DNA from 2 places in the Gordonia marina genome. Region 2 is predicted to be linked to the other one. Evidence: riboswitches for the same ligand, from Rfam matches in the RefSeq annotation. Region 2 holds a riboswitch; the other holds the start of a gene.
What was found. A riboswitch is a leader RNA that binds a small molecule or an ion and turns the genes downstream of it on or off. The one in region 2 is predicted to bind cyclic di-AMP.

Region 1 (14,600 bases), on a different contig from region 2:
GGTCCCAGTGGGGGTGATCGGTGAAGGCGCTCACCGGGACCGCGGCGACGCCGATCTGGGCCGGCAACCCGCGACACATCGCCGCGCCGTCGTGGTAGCCGAGCGGCCGGGGATCGGCCAGCACGAAGTACGTGCCGTCGGTGTGGTGGACGCCGAAACCGGCGTCGGCCAGGGCCGCCGACAGTGCGACCTGGGCTTGCTCCAGGTCGCCGGCCATCGACCGCACCCACGCCGCCTCCGTCCGGAGGGCGAGGGCGACGGCGGGCTGGAACGGCCCGCTGCCGACGTAGCTCAGATACTGTTTGGCCCCGCGTGCGGCGGCCACCAGCTCCGGCGGGCCGCAGACCCAGCCGACCTTCCAGCCGGTCACGTTGAACGTCTTCGCGGCGCTGGAGATCCGCAGGGTGCGCTCGCGCATGCCGTCGAACGTCGCCAGCGGGCGATGAGTCAGCCCGCCGAACAGCAGGTGCTCGTACACCTCGTCGGCGATGGCCACCACGTCGTGCTCCACGCAGAGCCGCGCGATCTCGGCGAGTTCGTCGTCGGTCAGCGCGGTGCCCGTCGGATTGTGCGGGGTGTTGACCAGGATCGCGGCGGTGTCCGGGCCGAACGCGGCGCGCAGCGCGTCGAGATCGAGCCGGAAGCCGGCGCCGCCGTCGGGGCGGGTGTCGGAGACCAGTGGCACGGTGCGCCGCACCGCCCCGGCGAGGGCGACGGTGGCCGCGTACGAGTCGTAGTACGGCTCGATCATGATCACCTCGCGGCCCGGTTCCACCAGGCCGAGCACGCTTCCGGCGATGGCCTCGGTGGCGCCGACGGTCACCAGCACCTCGGTGTCCGGGTCGTACGACAGGCCGTAGTCACGACTCTGCTGCTCGCTGATCGCCTGCCGCAGCTCGGGCACGCCGATCCCCGGCGGGTACTGGTTGTGCCCGTCGGCGATCGCGGCTCGCGCGGCGTCGAGCATGGCCGCGGGCCCGTCGGTGTCCGGGAAACCCTGCCCGAGGTTGATCGCGTCGTGCGCGACCGCCAGCGCCGACATCTCGGCGAAGATGGTCTCGGCGAACGGCCGCAGCCGCCGCACCAGGTTTCGACGGGGCTCAACAGGCATGGCGCTCACTCCACCATCGGCAGGTCGGCGGCGTCGATGATCCGGTACGCGTAGCCCTGCTCGGCCAGGAACCGCTGCCGGTGCGCGGCGTAGTCGGCGTCCAGGCTGTCCCGGGAGACGACGGAATAGAAGTGCGCCTGCCCGCCGCCGGCCTTCGGGCGCAGCAGGCGGCCGAGGCGCTGCGCCTCCTCCTGCCGGGAGCCGAAGGTGCCCGACACCTGCACGGCGACGGAGGCCTCCGGCAGGTCGATGGAGAAATTCGCGACCTTGGAGACCACGAGCGTGGTGATCTCGCCGCGCCGGAACGCGTCGAACAGCTTCTCCCGCTCGGCGTTGCGGGTGGAGCCCTGGATCACCGGCGCGTCCAGTTCCCGGCCCAGTTCTTCGAGCTGGTCGATGTAGGCGCCGATCACCAGGGTCTGCGCGCCGCGGTGCTGGGCGAGGATCGACCGCACCACCCGCAGCTTGGAATGGGCCGTCGAGCACAGCTTGTACTTCGTGTCGGCCTCGGCGACGGCGTACTGGAGCCGCTCGTCGTCGGACATGGTGACGCGCACCTCGATGCACTCGGCGGGTGCGATCCAGCCCTGCGCCTCGATGTCCTTCCAGGGCGCGTCGTACCGCTTGGGGCCGATCAGACTGAACACGTCGCCCTCGCGACCGTCCTCGCGGACCAGTGTCGCGGTCAGGCCGAGGCGGCGGCGCGACTGCAGGTCGGCGGTCATCCGGAAGACCGGCGCGGGCAGCAGGTGCACCTCGTCGTAGATGATGAGGCCCCAGTCGCGCGAGTCGAACAGGTCGAGATTGCGGTACTCGCCCTTCGACTTCCGGGTCATCACCTGATAGGTCGCGATGGTGACCGGCCGGATCTCCTTGCGCTCGCCGGAGTACTCGCCGATCTCCTCTTCGGTGAGCGAGGTGCGGGCGATCAGCTCGCGCTTCCACTGCCGGCCGGCGACGGTGTTGGTCACCAGGATCAGCGTGGTCGCCCCGGCCTTGGCCATCGCCGCCGCGCCGACCATCGTCTTGCCCGCACCGCACGGCAGCACGACGACGCCGGAGCCGCCCGCCCAGAACGAATCCGCCGCGAACTGCTGGTAGTCGCGCAGCTCCCAGTCGTCCTGTTCCAGTTCGATGGGGTGCGCCTCGCCGTCCACATAGCCCGCGAGGTCCTCGGCCGGCCAGCCGATCTTCAGCAGCGCCTGCTTCAGCCGTCCCCGCTCGGACGGATGCACGACGACGGTGTCCTCGTCGATCCGTGCGCCGAGCATCGGCGCGATCTTCTTGTTGCGCAGCACTTCTTCGAGGACGGCGCGGTCGAGCGAGACCAGGCTCAGGCCGTGCGCCGGATTCTTGGTCAGTTGCAGCCGGCCGAAGCGGCCCATGGTGTCGACGATGTCGACCAGCAGCGGTTGCGGCACCGGATAGCGCGAGAAGGTGACCAGGGCGTCGACCACCTGCTCGGCGTCGTGCCCGGCGGCCCGCGCGTTCCACAACGCCAGCGGTGTCACCCGGTAGGTGTGGACGTGCTCGGGGGCGCGTTCGAGTTCGGCGAAGGGGGCGATCGCCGCACGCGCGGCACCGGCCTGCGGGTGATCGATCTCCAGCAGCACGGTCTTGTCCGATTGGACGATCAGGGGTCCGTCAGTCACGCGTTCTATTGTCCTACAGCAGCTCGAGGGTGGTGATCCGGTGGAGGGAGTACCGGGCGTCGTCGTCGGTGTCGGTGCTGCCGATCAGCTGCCCGGCGGCCAGTGACCGCGGCCGGACGACGTGTTTGCTGGCCGCGCCGTGCGCGTCGACGTAGCCGACGCGCACCTGTTTGCCGGTGCGCAGGGCCAGCTGGACCAGCGCGGAGGCGCTCTCGCCGCCGCCGGTCACCCGCACCGAGCCGGCCGCGGGCTCGTCGGCTCGGTCGGCGGCTCGCAGCCGGTCGACCACGCTCGCCGCCTGGCCGGGGGATATCCGGGCACGACGCTGCGGCGCCCGGGCGCCCCGGGTGCGTGCCGGGACACGGCTGCCGCGGGCGCGCAGATCGATCAGGGCGCCGGACGAGTCCTCGCCGGCCGGAGCGAATCCGCCGCGCCGGAGGGCGTCGATCACGTCGCGGACCGGTGCGGGGGAGACGGCCACGGTCGCCGCCAGCGCGCGCAACGAGACCTCGGCGGCGGCCTCGCTGCGCAGGACGCCGGCCAGCAGCGCGGTATCCTCGCAGCGCACGAACGACGACGCCACGCCCACCCGCAGACTCCCGTGCCGCTGGGCGACGTCGTCGACGAGGTAGGTCAGCGACTGCGGGACCGGCGTCCGGGAACGACTCGCCAGCAGCGCGTTGATCTCCGATCCGGAACGGCCGGAGTCGAGGGCGCGGCGCAGGCTGTCTTCGCTGATCCGGTACACCGACGCGGCGCCGCCGGACTCCAGATCGGCGATCGCCTGCACGTGCTCGGCCAGTTCCGGTGTCATCGGGCCGGGCACCATCAGGGTGAGGTCGGCCTGCACCAGGAAGTGGTCGACGGGCGACGGCAGCGCGCGGTCCATCGCGGCCAGCGTCGCCGCGGCGGTGTCCTCGTCGTCCGGGCCGGCCCCGGTCAGCAGTGCCCGTCCGGGTGCGGTGAGGCAGCCGTGGGCCACCAGGCCGAGCTCGGTGGCCTCGCGCAGCGTCTCGCCGACGAAGCGCCGTGTCCAGCGGCGCACTTGCCGCGGATGCCGCCAGACGAGTGCGGCGATGAGGTCGTCGAGTTCGAGCGGGGCGGCCGCTTCGGCGGACACCAGCGGTTCGAGGACCTGGTGCCGGGTGAGCGGGGCGGCGGCGTCGAACAAGCCGGAACTCAGCGCGGCGAGCGTGTTGCCGTCGCGATCGGTGTCCCCGATCTGCCACGGCCGCCGCGGCAGCTCCAGCCAGGCGGTCGCCAGCGTGTACCAGCGCCGCTCGGGACCGGTGTGTTCCCAGGCGTCGACGGCGGTGGTGGGCGCGAACGCCTCCTCGCCGTTCCAGTCGGCGGGCTCGGGTTCGGGGAAGCCGGAGTCGAGTAGCCGGGCACCGGCCAGCAGCTCCACCAGGAGTCCGACGCGGGCCACCGGCAGCCCGCTGGCCTTGGCCAGGCGGCGCAGTTCGCGGATGCCGACGCCGCCCGAGCGCAGTTCGGCGGCCGGCGCATGGCCGAGGACATCGAGCAGGTCGCCCGCGTGCCGGAGCAGTTCGAGGGCCTCACCGGCGCCGGCGGCATCGATCTGGTCGGCGGTGAACCGGCCGGTGCCGCTGGTCAGGGCCGGCGCTTCGAGGACGGCCGTGCGCAGCGGCGGCTCGCCCTTCAGTAGTTGCCCGGCCATCGGTACCAGCTCGACGGTCTGCTCGTCGATCCGGGCCAGCAGGCCGCACGCGATCAGCCGGGGCACGGGCGCGCTCGGATCGGCGTCGGGGGCCGCGTCCCGGCTGCGGCCGAGCGGCGGCCCGGCGGCCAGCGTGGTGAGCAGTTCACGGGGACGGTCGTCGAGACCGTCGAGCAGGGCGCGGATCTCGTCGGTGGTCGCGGTGGCGAGCGGGCCGATCAGGTGGTGCCCGCGCCACGGGAGCGCCGAACTCAGGTGGATGCCGGCGACCCACGCGGGTTTGCGCGCGATGCCGGTCCCCGAGTCCCAGATCAGGCCGCGGGCGGCCAGGTCCGCGAGCCGGGCGTCGACCTCGGCGCGCTTGAGGCGACGGCCCAGGCGGGCGACGATCTCGTCGCGGCCGACCGGGCCGAGCAGGTCGTGCTGGACGCCGGGGCCGGCGGCGTCGAGAAACGCCTCCAGGACGGCGACCCCGGCCAGATCCAGGCCATCGCCGGCCAGCGCGATCGACGCGGCGGACAGGGCGCGCTGGGCGAGCACCGCCGTGCCGCGCGGCGGCGGTGAGGCCAGATCCGGACGGCGGAGCAGCAGCGCGCTCAACTCGTCGTCGGAGCGTCCGGCCAGCGTCTCGGCCAGGCCGCGCTGGGGTCGGTCCGTGGTCATCGGATCCATGCTACCGACCGCGTGCGGAGGAGACTTGGGTCCCGGCTTTGCCGGTGGGTGCCACGCGCCCGGCACCGCCATGGCAGAATGAGCGTCGTGGCTAAGAAGAATTCCTACGTCGACAACGGCTGGCCTGAGATCTCGGAAGAGGATCACGCCGTGACCGAGTTCACCGCTCACCTCGCCGGCGCACTGTCGCCGTTCGGCAACGAGACTCCGTTCCCGGTGCCCGCGAGCGAGCTCTCGTTCATTCAGCCGAAGACCGTCGTCAACCGCTGACGCGCAGCGTCCGAAACCCCGTACCCGCTCGGTACGGGGTTTTTCGTCTGTTCTCCTACGCGTGACCGTCCGCCGGTCGGCGGATGCGAGGAAGCCCGCACCGAATCGGTGCGGGCTTCCTCGTCGTCCGGGGGTGTCGGTCAGAGACCGAGCGCCTTCTTGTTCTGGTTGAACAGGTCCAGCTGGCCCTTGTCGAGCTTGTAGCCCGAGTTCTGCAGGGCCTGAGCGGCGCCGGCGAGCTCCGGGTTCTTCTTGGCCTGCGCGATGGCCTCGTCGGTGTTCGCCGCGTCGGCGGAAGAGCCGTTCGACGAGCCGTTGCCGGACGGGCCGACCTTCGGCAGCTTCGGGGTGGCCGGAGCGGTGCGCGGGGTGGCGCCGGAGAGCCCGGTGCCGCAGACCGGCCAGGCGCCCTTGCCCTGGCTGGCGAGCACGCGCTCACCGACGGCGATCTGCTGCTCGCGGCTGGCCTGGTCGGCCGACGGAGCGTACTGGGTGCCACCGTGGGCGGCCCAGGTGCTCGGGGCGAACTGCAGGCCGCCCTGGTACCCGTTGCCGGTGTTGATGTGCCAGTTGCCGCCCGACTCGCACTGAGCGACGGCGTCCCACTCGGAGTCGGTCGCAGCGGCGGCGTGGCCGCCGCCGAACAGGGCCGCGCCGCCGCCGAGGACGGCGGAGGTCAGGGCCACCTTGGCGATGGTCTTGGTGGTGCTGGACGACGGCTTCGCGTGACGTGCCATAGGTCTCTGGTATTCCTCTCTCCACGCGCCTGCGAAGTCAGCTGTCGGGTTCGAGCGAGAGGTGCTCGGTCCCGGTCCGGCGAGCCGGTCCGGGGACTTAACCCCAAGGCGAGCCATCCTGCGATGGCCTGCCGTTATCCGGTGGGATGGTGGGTCCCCCGCCCTCGTTCCTGAACTGTGTCGTTCGGTACTCCCGGCGGCGGAACGAGGTTGGGCGCGACCGTCGGGATATTGGGTTGTCGGTGCCGGTGAGGGCGACCGGAATGAAGACTACGTAATCGGAATGGGGGAAGTCACCCCGTCCGGAAACCCCGGATTTCCGGGGTGTTCCCGGGTCTTTCGGCCCGTTCGGGCATCCGCGCAGGTAATCGCACTGACGGCCGTCCCGTGTCTCGTTCGTTATCGCCCCGTTATGTGACTAAGGTCACAGCCAGATTGAGACCTGGAACACGCGCGGCTATCCGCCGGACTCGCGGCGCGCCTCCAGCGCGCGGAAGGTGCTCGCGTGGAAGACGAGCGGCTCGGCTCCCGGGTCGCTGCACAGCGAGGTGATCCGGAGCAGCACGACGGTATGGTCGCCCGCCTCGTACTCGCCGGCGAGCGTGCACAGCAGGTGGGCGACGGCCCCGGGCAGGAACAGGGCGCCGCCGCCGGCGGTGAGCGGCTCGATGCCGTCGAACCGGTGCGCCGGCGGACCGGCGAGCTGACGGCAGAGGTCGCCCTGATCGGCGGCGAACACGCTCACTCCGAGTTCCGGTGCGGTGCGCAGCAACGGCCAGGTGGCCGATTCGCGGCGCACGCACACCGACACCAGCGGCGGATCGAGGGACACCGTGGTGAACGCGCTGGCCGCCATGCCGATCGGGCCGTCACCGGCCGGGGCGTCGGCGGGATCGACGTCGGCGGGGCCGCCCCGGCGGCAGACCGCGACCACGCCGGACGGGAAGCAGCTGTAGGCCCGTTTGAGGGCGCTCGAGTCGTCGGCGCTGTCCAGCACGATCGCGGTGTCGGTCATCGGCGGCGACGTCCCTGCAGCAGCGCGAAGACGACGGCCAGCAGCAATCCGAGTGGAGCGAGCAACGCGAGCAGGTAGGTGACCACCACGACCGCCTCGTTGGAGTCGCGGACGGCCGGCACCAGCAGCAGCAGGCTGGCGATCGCGCCGATCACCACCATGATCACGGCCGCCGGGAGCAGCGGGGACGACTTCTGGGTCTCCATGGCCCCCACCGTAGTCCTGGGCGTACGATCAGGCGAAGTGCGCCTCTTGCCCTTTCCGCGGATGTCCGACGGGCCGGGCAGGGCGCTTTCGTATGAGCAGTCACGAGCAGTTTGAGGGTGAGCGCAGTGCCGACCGGCCGGGTGAAGTGGTACGACTCCGAGAAGGGGTTCGGATTCCTGTCGCAGGAAGACGGGGAGGACGTCTACGTGCGTGCCTCCGCGCTGTCCGACGGGGCCGAGGGCCTGAAAGCCGGTCAGCGCGTCGAGTTCGACATGGCGGCCGGGCGACGGGGCCCGCAGGCGCTGCGCGTCACCGTGCTGGAGGCCGCGCCGAGTGTCGCCCGGAACGTGCGGGAGACCCAGCAGGCCGCGACCAAGCGGCACACCCCGGATGAGCTGCACGGCCTGATCGCCGATCTGATCACCCTGCTCGAGGGCAAGGTGCAGCCGGATCTGCGCAACGGCCGCTACCCGGACCGCAAGACGGCCCGGCGCATCTCGGAGGTCGTGCGCGCGGTGACCCGCGAACTCGACCGCTGAGTCCGAGTGTCGCAGGCTGATATCGGACTCGGCCTGTTGTGCCTACCGGAATTCTGAGGCGGAGGTTGCGTCTTGGCCCGGCGCTGTTCGCAGGACCGGAAGGATCGCGTGCGCTCCTACACGGGTCCGGTGTACACCGTGAACGTCGCCTCCGGCGGAGCACGTCTCTCGCCTCGATCCCATTCGAACATCCAGCCCCGACTGCGTGACGGCTACGGCTGGTTCGACGCCGGCCCATTGGATTTGGCGACCGTCGACCGCATCGTCATTTCTTGTCATACCCTGGTCTTATAGTCATTTTAACGGTACAGAATCAGGTGGCGCACACCGTGATGTGCCAGTACTGTTGACCATAGGTAGATCGAACACTCACTTCGGGGGAGGTGACCGCCATGGCCGACGCGATCGGCGACGCGTTGGCGGCCCGCTGGGCCGCGGTCGATTTCACTGCGGCCGGGATGGTGCCGGCCGACCGGGCCGATGACGACAAGACGCAGTGCCGGTCGTGGGCCGTCTATGCCGAGACGGCGTGGCGGGGGCAGACGTTCTTGTACTGGCAGCAGTTGTATGCGGTCGGTCAGTTCCTCGACATCGCGCTGGCGACCCTGGATGACCGGGTCTGTGCGGGTGAGGACCAGCACGACTTGTTCGATCCGTACACGGCGGCGGTGGAATTCTTCGGCTACTACTTCGCCGGGAATCGGCGGGCCACCCGCGCGCTGGTCGGGACGGCGATCGCGGCCGCCCAGCGGCTCCCGCAGACCGCGGACCTGTTGCGCCGGACCGTCATTTCGCCGGAGATGTTCGACAAGGTCGCCTGTCGCACGGACATCGTCGACGACAGCGCGATCATGGCGCAGGTCGACGCCGATCTGGCCGGTGCGCTCGCCGCGGCCGGGCACATCTCGGAGACGGCGGCCGAGCGGATCGCCGATCGGGTGGTGCACAAGCGCGACGCCGATGCGGAGCGGAAGCAGCGGGAGAAGGCGCGGCGGCGGAAGAATGTGACCAGTCGTGATTTCACTGATGGTTTGGGTGGGGTCACGATCACCGCGGACGCTGAGGAGGCGCGTCTGGCGTATGAGGCGGTGGAGGCGATGATCGCCGGGGTCTGCCCGAACGACCCCCGTACCAAGGGCATGCTCCGGTCGGCGGCCGCTATCGCACGCCTGCGCAGGCTGCCGTTCACCTGTGCGTGCACCGACAAAGAAGCGTGTACCGCGACGTTGGGTGAGGAGGAGATTTCGGAGCGGCAGGCCCGGATCACCGTGCACGCGATCTGTCAGAAGTCGACGCTGGCCGGCGAGGATGATGAGCCGGCGTTTCTTGATGGGCACGGTCCGATCAGTGCCGGGCATGTCCGCGACCTTGCCCAGCGCCCCGACGCGCTGGTGCGGGACCTCGACCTGGGTGCCCTGCTGCGTCCCCGATCCGCCACGGTGATCCCCGAGACTGACGACACGCCAGCCGGTGCTCCCGCGGAACCGGGCGAGGACGCCACCGACACCGATGCCACGGACGGCGGACATGGCGCCGGGCACCGGCCCGGTGCAGCCGCCGACCCCGCCCGGTCTGATGATCCGGATGTCGGGCGGCCGGCTGGGCTCCGGCCCGCCGACGACCGCGGACAGGTCGAGAGAAACGACCCCGCAACTGAGGCGCCTAACCCCGGCGGCACCGGCCGCGGCGCCGAGGTGCACGAGCATGACACCGGCATCGGAATTGGTCCCGGACCACGCGCGAGCGAACACACCGAGCCCGACCATCGCGAGCCCGGACAGCCCGAGCAGCACCGGACCGGACAGGCCGAATCCCGTGGTGAGGTTCCGGCGGCGTTTCTGGCCGGGCAGGCTCTGCCGAGTGACCCGTATCGGCCCTCCGAAGCTCTCGGCGTCCTGGTGCGGGCCCTGTTCGGGACCTGTACCGTCCCGGGTTGCGAGCAGCCGGCGTGGAACTGCGAACTCGATCACTGTGAGGAGTTCGACCAGTTCTGTCCCGCTTCCGGCGGCCCGACCTGCTTGTGCAATGTCGGACCCAAATGTAAGCGTCATCACCTGCTGAAGACGTTCCTGGGTGCCGCGAATCCCGAGGATGGGTGGGTCGATGAGCAGTGGATCGACGATCGCGGTGTGGTGTGGACGGCGATCACCGCGTACGGCACCACCGTCGAGACCCGGGCGGAGAATCAGTGGCTGTTCCCCCAACTGGCTGGGGTGAGTTGTGTCCACCAGGCCCACCCGCCTCCCGAATCACCACCAACCGGTCCAACACCGTCCGACGGCGCGGGCGGGAGCGCGGCAGGGGGCGGTTTGCGGGCCGCGACCGCTTACAAGCACGCCTGGCGACGATCTGAACGCGCGCGCCTGCGTCGCGCCCGGGAGCGTGCCGAAGCCGCCGACGGCCCACCACCGTTCTAAGAACCAGGCGGAGTCCAGACACCACGCGGAGGACGCGGGATCTGCGCCACGGCGCAGCCTTGCTGGCAAAACACAGCTGTCACCACAAGGTCAGAGCGAAGTGATTTCGGTTCCGATGTAAGGCTGGAATACTACGCGACCGGCGCGGTCTCCGCGGGCGGGGCCTGCGGCGTCTCGCTCGTCGGCGGCGTGGCAGGTGCCGGTGCCGGCGTCTCGTCTGACGCCGGAACCGTGAAGCCATCCGGCACGGTCGAGACGGCGAAGTGGCCGCGCGCCGCGATGTCGCCGCGCCCGGCGTTGATCGCCGCCTCGATGTCGTCGTTCCCGGTGCCGGTGACCCGCGCCGACAGCGGCTGGATCTCGATGCCCAGGAGGACGCGGTCGCGGGTGGACGGCAGCGTCTGCGTGTAGGTGGTGTCCGGCAGGTGGAGCCAGTCCTGCTGGGTCACGCCGCGCGGTGTCGCGTAGCTCGCGATCAGGATCCAGGGGCCGTCGGACACCTCCGACGGCACCGACACGGTCAGCGCGTCACCGATGGCCACCGGTAAACGGTCGACCGGGAGGGCGGCGATCTCCTCGTCGCTCATCAGCCGCGGCGTGCACTCGGTGAGCTTCACATCGCACCAGAACGTCGGCGCGAGCCGCGTGTACGACTTGCCCGCCGCCAGCGAGACCTTCGGCTCGGGCTCGGCGGTGTTCACGACCAGCAGCGTGGTCGCCACCGCGATCACGACGACGGCGGCGGCGACGGCCGCGGCCAGAATCGTCAGTGCCTTCTTGTCACTCGGCTGCAGGGACACGGACTGACCTCACTCGGATGCTCGGGGGGAACGCGGCCGGGGCTGCGGACGCGTCGGCGGAACGGAGCGCTGGGCCGCGGTCGGCCGCTGCGACGGGCTGTCGTGCGTGCGGCGCTCGGGCGTGCGCAGGGGTGCGGTGGGGGCGGGCTCGTCCGGGCGACGGCCGCCGAAACCGGGGATCAGGGTGCCGCCGCGGCTGGTCACGACGGTCTGCACCAGGCCGGCGCCCATCAGCACCGACACCACGGTGAAGCCGATCCAGAGCGTCGTCGGCAGCACGACGCCCAGGGCGGCACCGATCACCCAGCAGAGCTGAAGAACCGTCTCGGAGCGGCCGAAGGCGGATGCGCGGGAGGCCTCGGGCAGGTCGTCCTGGATGGTGGAGTCCAGACAGACCTTGGCGATCGCGCTGACCGCGGAACCGACGAAGCCGGCGACGATGACCATCGCCAGGGTGCCGAAGACCGCGGCCAGCACGGTGGCGACGGTGGCGGCCGCGGTGGACAGCACGATGATCCGCGGCGGATTGGACAGCTTGAGCCGGGTGCCGAGCCCGTTGCCGAGCCCGTTGCCGACGCCGGCGGCGGCGCCGACCGCGCCGAGCATCGCCAGCTGAGCCCAGCCGCCGCCACTGTGATTCTGGGCCTTGGCGTAGAAGGCCACGTACAGGGTGAGGAAGCCGGTCAGGATGCGGATGGTGCCGTTGCCCCAGAGGCCGGTCACCACGGTCCGGCCGAGCGGCTGGCGCATGCTCGCGGCCAGGCGCGACGGCAGGCCGCGGGCACCGGTCGCCCGCGCGGCGGGGTCGGCCTGCGGTTCGCCGTGATAGGTGAGGGTGGTCGGCACCTCGCCCTCGGTCACCTCCACCCACGACGGGATCTTCATGCAGAAGTACGCGCCGGCGACGCCGAGCACCGCCAGGAACACCATCGCGCCCGGGATGTGGAACGGCATCAGCTTGCCCAGCAGGAATTCCAGCGCCGCGGCGATACCGCCGGCCACGATGGTCCCGAAGACCAGGCCGAACATGGTGAGGCGGGAGTTGACCCGCACCAGGTCGATCGACGGTGGAAGCACGCGCGGCGCCACCGCGGACTTGAGGACGCCGAACGATTTCGACAGCACCATCAGCCCGAGGGCGCACGGATACAGGATCCACGGCTTGTATTGCAGCTGGCCGGAGACCGGATCCCACGACGAGTTCACGATGATCAGCAGCGCCAGCACGGTGCGCAGCGCGAACGTCGTGGCCATCGCGATCCGGCGGCCGTGCTGGAGCTTGTCCAGGATCGGCCCGATCAGCGGGGCGATCACCGCGAACGGTGCGATGGTCAGCGCCAGGTAGAGCCCGACGTTCACTTTGGACTCACCGGTCGCGGCGGCGAAGAAGAGGGTGTTGGCCAGCGCGACGGCCATCGCCGCGTCGACCGCGTAGTTGACGATCACCGGCATGGTCAGCGCGGTGAGTCCGGACCGGTCGGCGCCGTCGGCGGTGGCGGCGCGGTACACCATGTCGACGCCGCGGGCGCCGAAATACCGGGTCCGGCGTGCCATGACGCGCAGCACGGTCACCTTCTCCGGCGGGACGTACGCGGCTCCGGCACGTCCGGACGGGGCGGCCCGGGTGTGCGAGGCGGTGGCCGCGTCGTCACCGAACTCATGCGTCGGCGCGTCGCCGAGCGGCGGGAGATGCGGATTGTGCGTGCGCGGCGGAAGGTACGCGCCGCTGGCCGCGTCGTACCGGCGGCCCCGGCCGCCCGGCGGGTCCGCCGGGTAGTTCCCGTGCCCCGGATGCGGCGCGCGGCGGCGCGGCGGCGGTGCACCGGGGGACCGGTGACCGTCGTCGCGGGGGGATCGGGATGCCACGACGTCGATTGTTCCCTATCCGGTGGGCGCCGCGGCGGACGGGCGGGCGGCGCGGCGGCGAAGGTGCATTCGGGCGACGCGCTGTTGCACACTAGAGGGGTGAGTGTCGTAGCACAGACGGACCTGCTGGAGCAGGCGGAGCAGTTCGCGCGGAGCGTGCTGGTCAGCGAGGGCGAGATCCCCGGTGAGCACCTCGGCGCGCGGGCCGAGAGCGACTCGGCGGTGGCCCACTACTTCACCGCGCAGGTGCCGGGGTACCGGGGCTGGCAGTGGTGCGTCGTGCTGGCCGGGGCGCCGGGGTCGTCGGAGATCACCGTCTCCGAGGTGGTCCTGCTGCCCGGTGACGGTGCGCTGCTCGCGCCCGAGTGGGTGCCGTGGTCCGACCGTATCGCGAGCGGTGACCTCGGTCCGGGCGATCTCCTCGCCTCGCCGCCCGACGATCCTCGGCTCGTTCCCGGCTACATCGACACCCTCGACGTCGATCCGATCGACCGCGACCAGGTCGGCCAGGTGGCCGGCGAGATCGGTCTCGGACGCGACCGCCTGCTCTCCTACGAGGGCCGCGCCGAGGCCGCCCAGCGCTGGCACGACGGCGAATACGGCCCCGATTCGGCGATGGCCCGCGCCGCCCGGTTCAACTGCGCGGCCTGCGGCTACTACCTGCCGCTCGCCGGGGCGCTGCACGGCGCATTCGGCGTCTGCGCCAATGAATACGCGGCCGACGGGCACGTCGTCGCCGCCGACTACGGCTGCGGCGCCCACGCGGACACCCCGATGCCGCCCGGCGGTCAGGGCAGCCCGGCGTACGACGCCTACGACGACGGCGCGGTCGAGGTCGTGACCGTGGTCCGCGACGCCTAGCGGCTTGCCGGCGGGGCGTGAGCCCGGCGTGGACCCGTTCGGCACGGCCGCGTTGCGGGCCGCGACGCTGGCGGCCTGGCGGGACTCGCCGACCCGGCTCGCCGAGGACGCCGCCGCCGAGGACGACCTCCGGCAGATCGGCTATCGCGACCGGTGGTTCACCGAACTCGCCGCGAACGCGGCGGATGCGGCGCTGGCCGCCGGGGTTCCGGGGCGGCTGGTCGTGCGCGCCGACGCCGCGGCGGGCCTGGTGCGGGTCGGGAACACGGGTGCACCGCTCACCGTCGACGGCGTGCGCGCGCTGACCGCGCTGCGTGTCTCGCCCAAGGGCGGGCACCGCGAGGTCGGGCGGTTCGGCGTCGGCTTCCGGGCCACCTCGTTCGCGGACCGGGTGGATCTGCTGTCGTCGTCCGGCTCCATCACCTTCGATCGCGCGCGCACCGCCGACGCACTCGATCCGGCGCTGCGCGGCCATCGCGTCCCCGGTCAGCGCCTGGCCTGGCCGCTCGACGAGGCGCCGTCGACCGGCCTCGATTCGGAGGTGGTGCTGCACGTCCGCGATGCCGCCCGGGTGACCGAACTGCTCGACCAGGCTCGTGCCGAGGCCCCCGACCTGCTGCTCGAACTGACCGCGCTGGGCGAGATCGACGTGGCCGGGCGGGTGCTGACCCGCCGCGAGCGGGCCGGCCGGGTCGAGATCATCGACGACGGCCGGGTGGTGGCGACCTGGCTGGAGAGCACCGCGGGCGGCCATCGCTGGCTGGTGCCGGTC
Region 2 (14,600 bases):
CGATGATCGTGATCGATCTGTTCGCCGTCGGCCGGGCCCGTGCCACGGACGACGACGGACGCGCCCCGACCGGCCCGGTGGCGGTGCTGCGCGGCACCCTCGTCGGCCTCGCCTCGGCGATCAAGTTGACGCCGCTGGTCTTCCTCGGCGTGTTCGCCGCCGCCGCGAGATGGCGGGCGTTCTGGACCGGGGTGGCGGCCTTCGTGCTGGCCGCCGCGATCGCCGCGGCCTGGCTGCCCGCCGACTCGCGCACCTACTGGACCGACACGGTCTTCCACACCAGCCGGATCGGGGTGCCGGAGGGGCCGATCAACCAGAACCTCAACGCCGCGTGGCTGCGGATCCTCGGCGCCGAGAATCCGGCCGCCCCGGCCGCCTGGGTGTTGTCGGCGCTGGTGGTGACGGCGCTGGCCGGTACGGCGCTGTGGCGCACCCGCCCGGTGGCGGCGTTCGCCCCGGGCGCGACCGCGCGCGACGACGTGAACGCCCTGCTCGCCGCCTGCCTCGTCGCCCTGTGGGGGCTGATGGTCGCCCCGACCACGTGGTCGCACCACTGGGTGTGGGCGCTCCCGGCGATCATGGCGTGCTTCGTGCTGGCCGTCGACACCCGGGAACGCTGGACGGCTCGGTGCTACGGCGGGCTCGGCGTGATCGGGGTGCCGATCTTCCTGATCGGCCCGTTCCAGCTGCTGCCGAAGGACGTCACCGTGTGGTCGTGGTGGCAGCAGGTCGTCGGCAACGCCTACCTGCTGTGGGGCCTGCTGTTCCTGATCCTGCTGTGCGTCAAGCCTTTTCGCGCGCTCGAGTGACGAGGACGACTACGCGGCGGCCGGCGGCTTCGGGTTCTTCAGGCTGGCCGCGTAGACGTCCACGTACTGCTGGCCGGAGAGCCGCATCAGGGCGTACATGATCTCGTCGGTCACGGCCCGCTCGATGAAGCGGTTCCCGGCCATCCCCTCGTAGCGGGAGAAGTCGAGCGGCTCGCCGACGCGGATGGTGAGCCGGGTCGGGCGCGGCAGCACGGTGCCGGGCGGGTTGATCCGGTCGGTGCCGATCATCGCGACGGGGATCACCGGGACCCCGGTCTCCAGCGCCATCCGGGCCAGGCCCGTCTTGCCCTTGTACAGGCGGCCGTCCGGCGAGCGGGTGCCCTCCGGGTACAGGCAGAGCAGTCGCCCGGACTCCAGGACCCGCTTACCGGCGAGGAGGGCGCCCGCGGCGGCCGTCGCTCCGGACCGGTCGATCGGGATCTGGCCCGACGAGGAGAAGAACCAGCGCTGGAAACGGCCTTTGAGACCGGTGCCGGTGAAGTATTCCGACTTGGCGAGGAAGAAGATCCGCCGGGGCACCGTCAGCGGGAGGTAGAAGCTGTCGACGACGGCGAGGTGATTGCTCGCCAGGAGCGCGGCGCCGTCGTCCGGAATGTTCTCCAGGCCCTCCACCTTGGGGCGGCCCATCAGCCACAGCCACGGTCCCATGAGGATGTACTTGAACAGGTAGTACCACATACTCCCGACCCGCTTCCTTCCGGCATCCGCGGCCCGACGCGATCAGCGGGCCCGAGTTCGGTCCCTCACTCTACTGTGCGACGGCCACGAGCGGCGCGCCCGGCTCCTGCCGTCCGGCGAGTCCGAGACGCGCCACCTGGGCGGCGCCGATCAGACCCGCGGCCTCCCCCAGCTGCGTCGCCCGGATCCGGGCCAGCTGGCGGTGACCGGCCCCCGTCACCAGACCCGCGTAGTGTTCGCGCGCCTCATCCAGGTACAGCCCGGAGGCCATGCCGAGGCCGCCGGCGATCACGATCATGTCCGGGTCGAAGACGTCGGCGATCATCGCCATCCCCTGCCCCAGCCAGCGCGCCAGACTCGCGAACGCCGCCACCGCCACCGGATCCCCCTCCGCGGCGGCGGCCGCCACCCGGCGTCCGGTGAGTGATCCGGGATCGGCGGCGGAATCGGCGGCCAGCACCGAATGCCGGGCATCGGTCTCGGCCATCAGCTCGACGGCCGTATCGACCAGTGCGGTTCCGCTGCAATATCTTTCGAGGCATCCGCGCTTACCGCAGCTGCACGGCCGTCCGTCGGGAACGACGGTGAGGTGCCCGAACTCGGGGGCGACGCCGAAGCTTCCGCGATAGATCTCACCGCCCATCAGCATGCCCGCGCCGATGCCCGTGCCCAGGGCCAGCACCAGGGTGTTGTGTCCCCGCGAGGCCGCGCCGAAGTGCAGCTCGGCCAGGGCCGCGGAGTTGCCGTCGTGCTCGGCGAACACCGGCAGGCCGAGCCGCTCGGACATCTCGGCCGGCACCGCGGCCTCCCGCCACGCGAGATGGGGCGCGAACCGCACGGTCTGGCAGTCCGGTGACAGGAATCCGGCGATCGCCAGTCCCACCGCGTGCACCGTCCAGCGGTCGCGGAGTTCCCCCACCAGCCGGTCCAGGCAGTGTTCCAGGGCCCCGGCGGTCGGCGGTGTCGCGGCCCGGAGGGTGTCGAGCATCCCGCCGCGGGCGTCGACCACCGCGGCGCGCACGCTGGTGCCGCCGATGTCGATGCCGATGGTGAGGTCGTTGCCGGAGGTGCTCATCGTCCCTCAGCCTTTCACGGATGCGCGGGTGCCGCGGTGATCCGGACCGGAATCGACTGGAACCGGGTCGAGGCCGGCGCGGCCGTGTCCGACTCGGCGCGGAGCAGTTCGGCGGCGGCCTCCAGCACCGCGATGCACGCCGCGAGCAGGCGTGAGACCAGATCCCCGAGCTCGGCGGCCAGGCCGCCGGCCTCCCCGACCAGCCCGGCCAGTCTGGCGAGCCCCTCGTCGTCGATCCCCGGCAGACCGGCGAGGCCGGGACCGGTGATCAGCGCGGCCAGCTGTTCGATCTGTCCGGCGACACCGAGCAGCAGGGTGCCGACCGGATCACCGGAGGTGGCCCCGGTTCCGGTCTCCTGCGTGTCGTCGGCCATGGAAGACGGTCTCCTCGCTTCTCGAACGGTGCGAATCGTCAAGGTTACCCGCCGGTCACTTCCGGATGCATCCGGCGTCCGGCGCGCTGCGGAAACACGCTACGCCGACGGTCGTCAGCGCTGCGGCCAGACCGCCGGATCCGGCCGGAATCCGACGCTGAGCCGTGCGCCGTCCCAATCGGCCGCGGTCACCTGGCAGCGCCGCAGTACCGACGGCAGGCGCACCGGCTGCCGGAACCCGGCGATCGTCACCAGCAGGTCGTCGCCGGAGCGGCCGAGCGCGAGCTGCTCGGGGTCGGGCAGCGCCTGCCGCCACGACAGCCGGTATTCCGCATCCAGACCCTCGCCGCCGACGTGTTCGACGACGGGGGCGGCCGCGGCCCGCGGCCGGCCGTTCGGGGCGGGCAACACGACGCGGAGCTTCCGCAGCCGGGAGAGGCGGACCGGCTCCTCGTCGCGGCGGCCGATCGTCACCATGGAGACCGCCGATCCCGCATCGGGTCCGAGGAGACCCCTCGCCCGGTCGAGTACCGCTTCGGTGGGCAGACCGCCGGAACCGGCGTTCACCAGCACCGATCGCAGCGGCAATCCCATCACGTCGGCGGCCGCCACGTCGTCGCCGATCCGGGCCAGGCCGCGTTGGCCGCCGGTGCCGACCAGGTGCACGGACACCTCGTGCGAGTCGGCGATCAGTTCGCGCAGATCCTGGCAGTCCCGGTCGATGCCTTCCACGGCGGTGGCGATCTGGGCCAGTGCCGGCTTCTCGGCGGCCTCGGCGAGCCGCCGGTGCCGCGGCCACAGCCGGTCGATCGCGGTGGCGAGCACGGTCGGCGACCGCAACACGGCGAACGGATCCCCCGCCCCGGACAGGTCGACCACGACTCGCTGCCAGCGGCCGGAGGTGGCGGCGTCGCGGATCGCGCGCAACAGCAGGAACTCCGAGATCCCCGGCAATCCGGTGAGTTCCCCGGCGTCGACGCCGGTGAGGGTTCCCACCAGCGGCAGGCTCCGGGCCGCGCCCACCCCGGCCAGGGCCCCGGTGAACCCCGACCAGGCCGTCTCGGTGACGGCGAGCGGATCCAGATGGAGCAGATCGAGTTCCCCGGTCACCGGCACCGGCTGCCCCGGCACCCGGAAGACGCCGAGGCGGCGCGGCAGGTCCGAGCGCGGATCGACGGACACCAGCAGCACCCCGCCGGTGTCGGCGCGCGCGAGAGGTCCGCTGCCGCGGGCCGGCGCGGCCGCGCGCGCCAGCTCGAGGGCTCCGGCGGCGGCCAGCGTCGAGACGCCGGAGCCGCCGGGCCCCAGCACCAGGTGGAGAGGCGCCAGATCGATCAGCCTTCGACCCTCTTCTTGAGGTCGTTCAGCGCGGCGTCGGTGATGGCCTTCTCGGCGCGGCGCTTCAGCTGGCTGATCATCGGGATCTTCAGGTCGACGGTGAGCGAGTAGGTCACCTTGGTCGAGCCGGGGACCTGCTGGGTCAGCCGGTAGCTGCCGAGCTGATCGCGCTGCAGGTCACTGGATTCCAGCCGCCACGACACCTCGGTGCCGTCGGCCGCCCACGCGTAGTCGAGCACGTAGGTGTCGGTGAGCACCCCGGCGTCGAGCACGAAGCGCACCCGCCGGGCGCGCCCGGCGTCGTCACTGTCGAGCACGGTCACCTCCCGCGCGGCGGTGACCCACTCGGGGTACGCGGCGAAGTCGGCGATCACGCCCATGACGGCGTCGACGTCGGCGCCGATGACGATGGACTGCTCGGTGTGGTCAGCCACGACGCACCGCGCGGTCCGGGGCGGCGGGGCCGCCGATCTCGCGGTCGCCCTCCAAGAGCGCCTTCACCTGGAACGACATCTCCTTGCCCGCCACTCGCCGCTGCTTGTTGGCCTCGGCGATCGCGGCCATCGCGGCGGCCGGATCGGCGGGCAACGGGGTCGTCGGCTCACCGTGCAGGTAGTAGTGCAGGACGAAGCCGTCGAGCACTTCCTCGCACCAGATCTCCATGGTGCCCTCGACGGGACCGGCGACCCGCCAGCGCACACCGGCGTCGCCACGGTCCTCGACCACCTCGAGCCGCAGGTCGCCGAACCACTGCCGCCACCGCGCGCGATCGGTCACCACGGCGCCGGCACTGCTCGGGGCCGCGGCGACGAAGGTCTCGTCGGCTACCTGGATGGTTGTCACCGTCCTAGCTTCACATACCGGTATTCGGCGGGGAAAGCCGACCACGCACAAACGCCGAACACGGGGCGATAGACTCTTCTTTCGTTCAGCGCAGAGCGATAGCGATCCTCCCGCGCCGCCTCCCGACGCACGGACCGCAGCAGAATGAGAGAGGTATCCACCCATGGCCGAATGCCGCGTTCCTGCCCAGTACACGATCCCGCCGGAACGGAACGCGACCGATGTCCTGTTCGACGCCGCCGCGGCCGAACCCGGCCGGACCGTCTTCCTCGACGAGGCCGGCGGACAGTGGCTCCCGGTCAGCGCGCAGGAGGCGGCCGACAAGGTCCGGGCACTGGCCAAGGGCCTGATCGCGTCGGGCGTCAACGCCGGTGACCGGGTCGCCCTGCTGTCGGCGACCCGCCTGGAATGGACGCTGATCGACTTCGCCATCTGGTCCGCCGGCGCCACACCGGTGCCGATCTACGACTCGTCGTCGGCCCCGCAGATCGACTGGATCATGGAGGACTCGGGGGCCGTCGCGATCGTCGTCGAGAACGACAAGAAGCGCGCCCTCCTCGACGACGTCTCGCACGTCACCGCGGCCACCGGCGTCTTCGTCATCGCGCCGGACGACGGCCCCGGCATCCTCGAATCCCTCACCGCGGCCGGCGCCGACGTGACCGACACCGAACTGGAGGCCCGCCGGACGTCGCTGCACGCCGACTCGCCGGCGACCCTGATCTACACCTCCGGCACCACCGGCCGCCCCAAGGGCGTCATGCTCTACCACTCGAACCTGCTCGGCGAGATCGGCGGCGTTCTGGACACCTCGCTCAGCGATCTCCTCGGCGAGGGCAAGCGGCTGCTGCTCTTCCTCCCGATGGCGCATGTGCTGGCCCGCGCCATCAACCTGGTGGCCATCGAGGCCCGCGTCGAGGTCGGGTTCACCTCCGACGTGAAGAATCTGCTGCCGACATTCGAGGTCTTCCACCCGTCGCTGATCCTGTCGGTGCCGCGCGTCTTCGAGAAGGTCTACAACACGGCCCGGCAGAAGGCGTACGACGAGTCCAAGGTCAAGGGCGTGATCTTCGACCGCGCCGCGTCGACCGCCATCTCCTACTCGAAGGCCGGCGAGAGCGGCTCGATCGGCAAGGTCCTGGACCTGCGTCACCAGCTGTACGACCGGCTCGTCTACTCCAAGCTGCGGGCCGCGCTGGGCGGTCAGTGCGAGCTCGCCATCTCCGGCGGCGCGCCGCTCGGCGCTCGTCTCGGCCACTTCTTCCGCGGCGTCGGCATCCCGGTGTACGAGGGCTACGGCCTCACCGAGACCACCGCGGCCGTCACCGTCAACACCCCGAGCCACGCGCGGATGGGCACCGTCGGGCGGCCCATCCCCGGCAACGCCGTGCGCATCGCCGAGGACGGCGAGGTGCTGCTCAACGGCGCCGTCGTCTTCGGCGGCTACTGGGACAACCCCGATGCCACCGCCGAGGCCATCACCGACGGCTGGTTCCACACCGGTGACCTCGGGTCGCTCGACGAGGACGGCTACCTGAAGATCACCGGCCGCAAGAAGGAGATCATCGTCACCGCCGGCGGCAAGAACGTCTCCCCGGCGCCGATGGAGGACATCATGCGGGCGCACCCGATGATCTCCCAGGCGATGGTCGTGGGCGACCAGAAGCCGTTCATCGGCACCCTGCTCACGCTCGACGCCGACGAGATCCCCGGCTGGCTGTCGCGCAACGGCAAGGACCCGAACACGCCGGTCCGGCTGCTGGTCAAGGATCCCGAACTGCACGCCGACCTGCAGACCGCGATCGACGAGGCCAACGCCACCGTCTCGCACGCCGAGGCGATCAAGAAGTTCCGGATCCTGCACGACGACTTCACCGAGGACAACGGCATGCTGACGCCGACCATGAAGGTGAAGCGCAAGGTGGTGGCCGATCACTACGACCACCAGATCGACAAGATCTACCGCAAGTGACTCTCCCCGCCCGTCCTCTATGAGGGCGGGCGGGTGCGTCTGCGATCGTCTGGCAAAGTCCTCGCGCCACCCGCCGGCTGAGCCGTCCGAGGCGATAGCCGAGGACGAGTCGAAGCCACGCCCGCGGCCGGTGAGCTGATCTCGACTCCGCTCGATCGACATGAACTCCGCTCGATCGACATGACTCCGATCGAGTGGGCCGGGCGGGCCCTCACATCAAATTGCGCGTCACCGCGACGAGCGGAGCAGAGCGAACTGGACGAGGGCCGTGGTGCCCGCCAGAATCGTCCCGACCACGCCGGCCACGAGAAATGTGATCCGCCAGTCGGTCCAATTCATCAGGCCGAACACCGCGATGACCGCGTAGCACCCCGCCACGAGAGCTGCGACCCACGTGCGCAGCACGAGCGCGGCGACCACCGCGGGAATGGCGAGAACCATCGCCACCTGCACCGGCGGAGACAGACCCAGCGCGTAGCGAATCGAGTCATCGCACGTCGCATCGGCGTGCGCCAGTGGTCCGGAGAGGCTGTCCCCTTTCGCGCAGCCGAGCGACACCGAACCCACCGGCATCGCCGCCACGAACACACCCGCCGCGACGCCGAGAACCGCGAGCCCCAGCCAGCACGCTCTGAGGACCGTCGACCGCCCGCCCGGACCGCTGCGGCCGTCTTCCGATCCCACCACGGGCGACACTAGAGCAGCTGGTCGAGTCTCGCGGCCTGGTGGCGCCACTGCCAGCGCTCCACCGTCCAGCGACGACCCGCCGCGCCCATCGCGGCGGCGCGCTCGGGATCGGTCAGGATGCTCGCGATCGCGTCGGCGACGACCGCCGGCCTACGGCCGTTGACCACCAGGCCGGTCTCGCCGTCGACGACCGTCTCCGGGGCGCCGCCGGAATCGCCGGCCACGACCGGCACGCCGGTCGCGGAGGCCTCCAGGAAGACGATGCCCAGACCCTCGACGTCCAGTCCGCCGCCGCGCGTGCGGGTGGGCATGGCGAAGACGTCGCCCATCGCGTAGTGGCCCGGCAGCTCCGCGTACGGCACCGATCCGGTGAAGGTGACCCGGTCGGCGACACCCGTCTTGTGGGCGAGCGCCTTCAGCCGGTCCGCGTAGGGGCCGCCGCCGACGATCATCAGGTGCACGTCCGGCACGGCGTCGAGCACCCGCGGAAGAGCCTTGATCAGGGTGTCCTGCCCCTTGCGCGGCACCAGGCGCGACACACACACGACGACGGGCCGCTCGCCCAGTCCGTAGCGGTCGCGCAGTTCCGCGCGCGCCATCGGGTTCGGTGCGAAGCGGTCGACGTCGACCCCGCACGGCAGATACTCCAGCGCGGCCCAGCGACCGAAGGCCGAGGCGAACCGTCCGCGCGTGTACTTGCTGACGAAGGTGATCACGTCGGCCGTGTCGCCGATCAGCCTCAGCACCTGCCGGGCGATCGGCAGCATCGACCAGCCCACCTCATGGCCGTGCGTGCTCGCCACGATCCGGTCCGCGCCCGCTCGCCGCAACACCGGGCCGAGGATCGCGAGCGGCGCCGCCGCGCCGAACCACACCGTGTGAATGTCGTTCTCCCGCACCAGCTTCGCCGCACGACGAGCGACCGCCGGAGTGGGCAGCATGAGCGTCGTCGGATGCCGCACGATCCGGTAGGGCGCGGCGTCGTCGTACGCTTCGCAGCCCTTCCAGCGCGGCGCGTACACCGTCACCTCGTCGGCCGGCAGATGCGCGATCAGGTTCTCCAGGTACGACTGGATCCCGCCGGGGCGGGGCGGGAAGTCGTTGGTGACGAGCAGGGTGCGCCGCATTCAGCGCACCTGCTTGCCGAGCCAGGTCCGCCACTGCGCGACGGCGGTCGCCCGGTCCACACCGAGCGCCCCGGCCAGGGCCGCGTCGGTCTTCGCGACCGGTCCGCCCTGGGCGACGGCGAGATACATCCGCTTGAGCTTGTCCTCGCCGTACTTCTGCGCGACGAACGTCGCGAAGCTCCAGGAGCTCTGGTAGGCGAGCCGGGCGGCATCGGTGTCGACGGAGAAGTCCTTGTCGCTCGGCAGCGCTTTCGGCACGTCGCCCGCGGCGATCTGCGCGGACAGCTCCGGCGCCACATCGGTGAAGTCGACCTTGGTGCCGCGGCGGCCGACGTACTCGGCGACCCCCTCGGTGAGCCACATCGGCGCGTCGTCGGCGGTGTCGAGCCTGGTCGCGACGTGGGTCAGCTCGTGCCGTAGCACCACGCCGATGCCGGCCACCGACAGCTGGCCGGCGGCGGGCGCGAGCACCACGCGCTGGCCGATCACCGTCTTGGCCCCGCCGTCGATCCGCGAGAAGACGGTCGCCGCGGCCGCCGCGTTGGTCTCCCCCGGCGCGGTGCGGGTGAACCCGGCGAACTGTTCGGGGGTGCCGGTGACCTGGATGACGGCCTTGCGCACCCACGCGTCACCCCAGAACGCGGTCACCGCGGCGACGGCCGGCGCGAGCTGGTCGCGCACCTTCGCCACGGTGCGGTCGGTACCCGGGTACGACAGGATCGACGACGTGCCGCCGGCCGTCGGAACGTCGTCGGCCAGGAGCCCGCCGAACGCCCACGGCACCAGTTCGGGCGGCCGCACCTCCTGCGTGGGGTCGACCGACTCGTCGGGGGCCAGCGAACCGTCGCCCAGCAGCTTCCAGTCGTCTCCGTAACGGGCGACGGCCAGTTCCTGCGGCACATCGATCACCGGCTCGTCGACACCCGGACGGGCCGCACCGCCGAGCGCGTAGCTCGCGGTGATCGGGGTGACCCACGTGTCGGAGGCGCCGGCGTCGTTCAGCCGTACGCCGAGTTCGCCGCCGATCAGCCGCTCCGGCCCGGCCGACGGGGCCAGCCGGTACTGCAGGGTCCGCAGCACCAGGTTGCTGCCCCGCGGCACCGTGGCGGCCGGGGCCGACGACGACGGCCGATCCCCCGAGCGCGGCGACCGCCGCGGCACCGAGCGCTGCGGCGCCGGGCTCTGTGGCGCCGCCCCGGACGGGGTGGCCGTGGGCGCGACGGACGTGGCGGCGCGACGGGCCGGGGCCGGCCGAAGGTCGTCCTGCGCACGATGGAGCGACTGCCGGAACGCGGGAGTCGCCAGCGGGTCGATCAACGCGTCGAGCCCGGCCCGATCACCGCTGGTGAGGGCCTTGGTGAGGGCGTCGAGCAGGGCGGTGACCCCGTCGGCCCGCTGCTGCTCGAAGGCGTTCGGCGGGGTGCTGAACAGCGGCGTCGTCGACGACGACGGCGCGGCCGCCTTCTCGCCGGAACCGCACGCGGTCACTCCCCCGGCGAGCAGGGCGAGGGCGGTGGCGGAGGCCACCGCCCGGGAGGCCCTGGAGGCTGGGGACAAGTCAGTACCGTCGCGCCGAGTTGTAGGGGCCGGCCTTGTCGATGGGCACCACGGCGACCGGGACACCGAACGTGGAGGCATGGATCACGTAGCCGTCGCCGACGTACATGCCGACGTGGTGGGCGTCGCCGTAGTAGATGATCAGGTCGCCCGGCTTGAGGTCGCCCCGGGCCACCGGGGTGCCGCCGCCCATCTGCGCTTCGCTGGTCCGCGGCAGGGTCTTGCCCGCCTGCTTGTAGGCCCACACCATCAGACCCGAGCAGTCGAACTGGTTCGGTCCGGTGGCACCCCAGACGTAGGGATCGCCGATGCGGCTGATCGCGGCCTGCACGGCGATCGCCTCGGGCGAGGTGCCCTTCGGGACCGCCCGCGGGTCGAAGTTGTACTTGGGGCCGCGCAGCGCGGCCAGTTGCTTGCCGGTCATCGACTGGTAGACCGCGCGGATGGTGACCGCTTCCAGCTGCAGATCGGACTGCTTGGCCTGCAGTTCGCCGCGCTTGCGCACCGCATCGGTCATCGCGGCCGAGGCCGTCGCCGACGTCTTCTGCGCGGCCGCCTTGGCGCTGGTCGCCCGGTCGACCGACTTCTTGACACTCGCGATGTCGCCGTCGACCTGCCGGGAGATCACCTCGAGGTCGGACATGTTGTCCAGGACGTTCTGCGGCGAGTCGCTGACCAGCAGGGCGTAGAGCCGGTTGGCGCGGACTCCGCGCGAACTCGCCCGGGCCAGCACGTCGACCGTGGCCCGCGCCTCGTCGAGGCGGCGGTCGGCCGCGTCCAGGTCCTTCTGCGCGGCGGCGGCGTCCTTGCGCGCGCCGGCGGCGATCTTGCGCTGCTTGTCGTACTCGGCCTGCGCCTTGTTCATCGACTCGGCCGACTTCTCGGCCTGGTCCGACAACTGGCGGTAGTGCGTGAGCAACTGGTCCGCCGAGCGCGCCGGCTCGGCCATCGCCAACTCGGGCGAGACCACCGCCAGCGTGGTCGCGACGCTCAGCGCCGCGACGATCGATACGCCGCGCCGGGTGGCACGGCGGAATTCACACGTACGCATCACTTCTGACATCCCTACCGATACTCGAATCGAGCCGCGCTCCCCGGAGGGGCCCACGGCTCGACTCGGTACTGCATGTTTGCGGCGTGTGCGCTCAGTAGCGGCGGATGCCGGTCAGCGCCCAGGCCTTGACCGGCGCGCGCTTCACCGGCACACCCTCGGTCGAGGCGTGGATGAACTGGCCGTGGCCAGCGTAGATGCCGGCGTGGCCGCCGCCGTTGAAGATCAGCACGTCGCCGGGCTTGGCGTCGGCGAGCGAAGACACTCGCTGGCCGCCGCCGAGCTGGCCGTAGCTGTCACGCGGGATGGTCTTACCGGCCTGCTTGTACGACCAGTAGACGAGGCCGGAGCAGTCGAAGGCGTTCGGGCCGGCGGCGCCGTACACGTAGGGCGAGCCGATCTTGGACTCGGCGGCGCGCAGCGCCTTCTGGGCACGCACCGGCTGGCTGTTGAGCAGACCCCCGCCGTTGTTGCCGTTCTGCTGGAACTGCGGCGGCACCTGGTTGTCGTTGATGCCGGGGACCTCGAAGGTCCCGACACCCGGCACGTTCACCGGGGCGGCGTCGGCCGGACCGGCCGCGAGCGCGAGGGCACCGACGGCGATCGAACCGGTGACCACGGCGGTCTTGGCCACCTTGGCGGCGACGCGGGGCTGTTCCAAACGGTGTTTGGCCACGGAAAGTATCTCCTTGTTGTTTCTCCCTGACCGCCGACCGGGTTAGCTGTCGGGTTCGGGCCGGAAGAGATGGCCCTACGCGGTTGCCCGCGATTCACCCCGATCCCTCGGCGCACCCGGCTCTCGCCGCGCGTCCGATGAGGAAGTGGTGGTTCCCCGGTACGCGGCCCTTGGTGGGGGCCGCGATTAGGCGGTGACCTCGGAGCGGAAATCCCCTGGCGGGAACCCCCGCCCTGGAAGGTCTCAGAAAGATTACGAAACTCGCGGGTCCGATGTCCACCGAACGCGCGAGGCGGTCGGGACCGCCTACCGGATCAGACCGCCCGGAGACGGCCGTGCGAACGCTCGGTGAATCCCGTTTGACGTGCTGCGATGTCACTTCTGGCGGCCCGTGCGGCCGCCCGCGAAATCAGCGCTGTGTCAACGAACACATCGATGGCATCGAGGAGGTCGTCATCGGTCTCCGCCCACTGGCTTTCGGGACCGAAGTCCCTGGTGGCAGGGGAAAAGAGCACCTGCATCAGACATCCGTCACAGGCCCGCTGCCGGGCCGGGCACGTCGCGCAGTCGATTTTCATTGTGATCTACCTCTCATTCGTAGCGTTGAGCGTGGTGACCGCCGTTTTCCGGCGGACCACGGCGCTCCGGCGGCACGGGAACACTCGACTCGAGGTGGAGACTAGGACGACCCTCCGACACCGGGGCCGCGGACCGCCGCGGCGGAACGGATTGTCGGAGGTGCCGCCTACCTTCCCGGGTATGGCTGATCACCGACCCGAACAGCAGCTGAGCTTCGCCGATCTCCCCGACGACGAGGAGTTCGCCACCGCCGCGCTGTACGACACCACCCTGGTGATCGTCGATCTGGAGACCACCGGCGGCAGCGCCGACCGGGATGCGATCACCGAGATCGGCGCGGTGAAGATCCGCGGCGGCGAGGTGCTCGGCGAGTTCGCCACCCTGGTCGACCCGGGTCGGGAGATTCCGCCGCAGATCGTCTCGCTGACCGGCATCACCACGGCGATGGTGCACGACGCCCCCACCATCGACGAGGTGCTGCCGGCGTTCTTCGAGTTCGCCCGCGGCGCGATCCTGGTGGCCCACAACGCCCGGTTCGACACCGGCTTCCTCAAACGCGCCGCCGCCCGCCGTCATCTGCCCTGGCCGTTCCCGGCGACGCTGTGCACCGTGGTGATGGCGCGGCGGATCCTCTCCCGGCAAGAAGCACCCACGGTCAAGCTGAGTGCGCTCGCCGAGCTCTTCGACGTCTCCGTGACGCCCACCCACCGGGCGCTCGACGACGCCCGCGCCACCGTCGAGGTGTTCCACTGTCTTCTCGAGCGCGTCGGGAATCAGGGTGTCCGCACCTATCGCGACCTGACCCGCTATCTGCCGCGCACCACGCCCGCGGTGCGCGCCAAGCGCACGCTCGCCGCCGGGCTGCCGCATCGGCCGGGCGTGTACCTCTTTCGCGGTCCCGGTGACGAGGTCCTCTATATCGGGACGGCCGTCGATCTGCACCGGCGCGTCTCCCAGTACTTCACCGGCGCCGATCCGCGCGCCCGGATGGCCGAGATGGTGGCCCTCGCCCGCCGGGTGGAGCACGTGGAGTGCGCGCACGCCCTCGAAGCCGGCGTGCGCGAACTGACCCTGCTGGCGGTGCACAAGCCCGCGTACAACCGGCGCTCCCGCAATCCGCGACAGGGCTGGTGGGTCGTGCTCACCGCCGAACGCTTCCCACGCCTGCGGGTGACCCGTACTCCCGGCGAGCTCTGTCTCGGCCCGTTCGGCGGCCGCGCGGCCGCCGCGGACGTCGCCGATGTGATCGCCGGTGCCGCCGGCCTGCGCACCTGCACGACGTCCCTGACGACCGCCGACCACCATTTCTGCCCGGGGACCGCCGCGGCCGCGGCGATGCCCGACCCGCTCGTCGCGGCGCTGCCGGGGGCGTGTCGTGCCGCGAGCGACCGCCCGCAGACCCTGCCCGACTATCTGCCCCGCGTCCGGGCCGCCGCCGATCTGATCGAGGGCCGATCCGACGCGCTGCTCGACCAGCTCGCCGGGCGCCTGGCCCGGCTCGCCGAACTGCGTCGCTTCGAGTCGGCCGCCCGCGCCCGCGACCGGCTCGCCGCGACCATCGAGGCCCTCGCCCGCTGCCAGCGCCTCTCCGCGCTCGCCCGGCTCGACGAACTGGTTCTCGCCCGGCCGGCCTCCGCGCCGGCCGGCGGCTGGGACTTCGCGGTGATCCGCTACGGCCGGCTCGCCGGCGCGGGCTACGCGGCGCGCGGTGTGGCGCCGATGCCGGTCGTCGAACTCCTCGTCGCCGGGGCGCAGTCGATCCCGCCGCCGGGTCCCGGCGACGGTCCACTGTCCGGGGCGCCGCCCGAGGAGG

Region 1: another riboswitch for cyclic di-AMP. It lies ahead of ACSEEN_RS09845 (transglycosylase family protein); the one in region 2 lies ahead of ACSEEN_RS19525 (C40 family peptidase).

What each region holds. Positions count from the first base shown of each region.
Region 1 is NZ_JBPSDN010000012.1:66,644-81,243, forward strand. It holds gene ACSEEN_RS09825 (pyridoxal phosphate-dependent aminotransferase) at 1-1,111, opposite strand, end outside; gene ACSEEN_RS09830 (DNA repair helicase XPB) at 1,117-2,763, opposite strand; gene ACSEEN_RS09835 (helicase-associated domain-containing protein) at 2,777-5,107, opposite strand; gene ACSEEN_RS09840 (hypothetical protein) at 5,195-5,386, shown strand; gene ACSEEN_RS09845 (transglycosylase family protein) at 5,527-6,123, opposite strand; cyclic di-AMP (ydaO/yuaA leader) riboswitch at 6,134-6,316, opposite strand; gene ACSEEN_RS09850 (flavin reductase family protein) at 6,581-7,138, opposite strand; gene ACSEEN_RS09855 (hypothetical protein) at 7,135-7,344, opposite strand; gene ACSEEN_RS09860 (cold-shock protein) at 7,471-7,884, shown strand; gene ACSEEN_RS09865 (DUF222 domain-containing protein) at 8,277-10,301, shown strand; gene ACSEEN_RS09870 (DUF2771 family protein) at 10,433-11,101, opposite strand; gene ACSEEN_RS09875 (MFS transporter) at 11,111-12,967, opposite strand; gene ACSEEN_RS09880 (DUF3027 domain-containing protein) at 13,067-13,828, shown strand; gene ACSEEN_RS09885 (sacsin N-terminal ATP-binding-like domain-containing protein) at 13,857-14,600, shown strand, end outside.
Region 2 is NZ_JBPSDN010000046.1:6,569-21,168, forward strand. It holds gene ACSEEN_RS19465 (glycosyltransferase 87 family protein) at 1-809, shown strand, start outside; gene ACSEEN_RS19470 (lysophospholipid acyltransferase family protein) at 819-1,508, opposite strand; gene ACSEEN_RS19475 (ROK family protein) at 1,579-2,583, opposite strand; gene ACSEEN_RS19480 (hypothetical protein) at 2,598-2,957, opposite strand; gene ACSEEN_RS19485 (ArsA family ATPase) at 3,072-4,271, opposite strand; gene ACSEEN_RS19490 (SRPBCC family protein) at 4,292-4,729, opposite strand; gene ACSEEN_RS19495 (hypothetical protein) at 4,722-5,138, opposite strand; gene ACSEEN_RS19500 (AMP-dependent synthetase/ligase) at 5,302-7,110, shown strand; gene ACSEEN_RS19505 (ABC transporter permease) at 7,339-7,806, opposite strand; gene ACSEEN_RS19510 (glycosyltransferase family 4 protein) at 7,806-8,924, opposite strand; gene ACSEEN_RS19515 (peptidase MA family metallohydrolase) at 8,925-10,451, opposite strand; gene ACSEEN_RS19520 (C40 family peptidase) at 10,483-11,532, opposite strand; gene ACSEEN_RS19525 (C40 family peptidase) at 11,627-12,208, opposite strand; cyclic di-AMP (ydaO/yuaA leader) riboswitch at 12,226-12,411, opposite strand; gene ACSEEN_RS19530 (hypothetical protein) at 12,523-12,729, opposite strand; gene ACSEEN_RS19535 (DEDD exonuclease domain-containing protein) at 12,968-14,600, shown strand, end outside.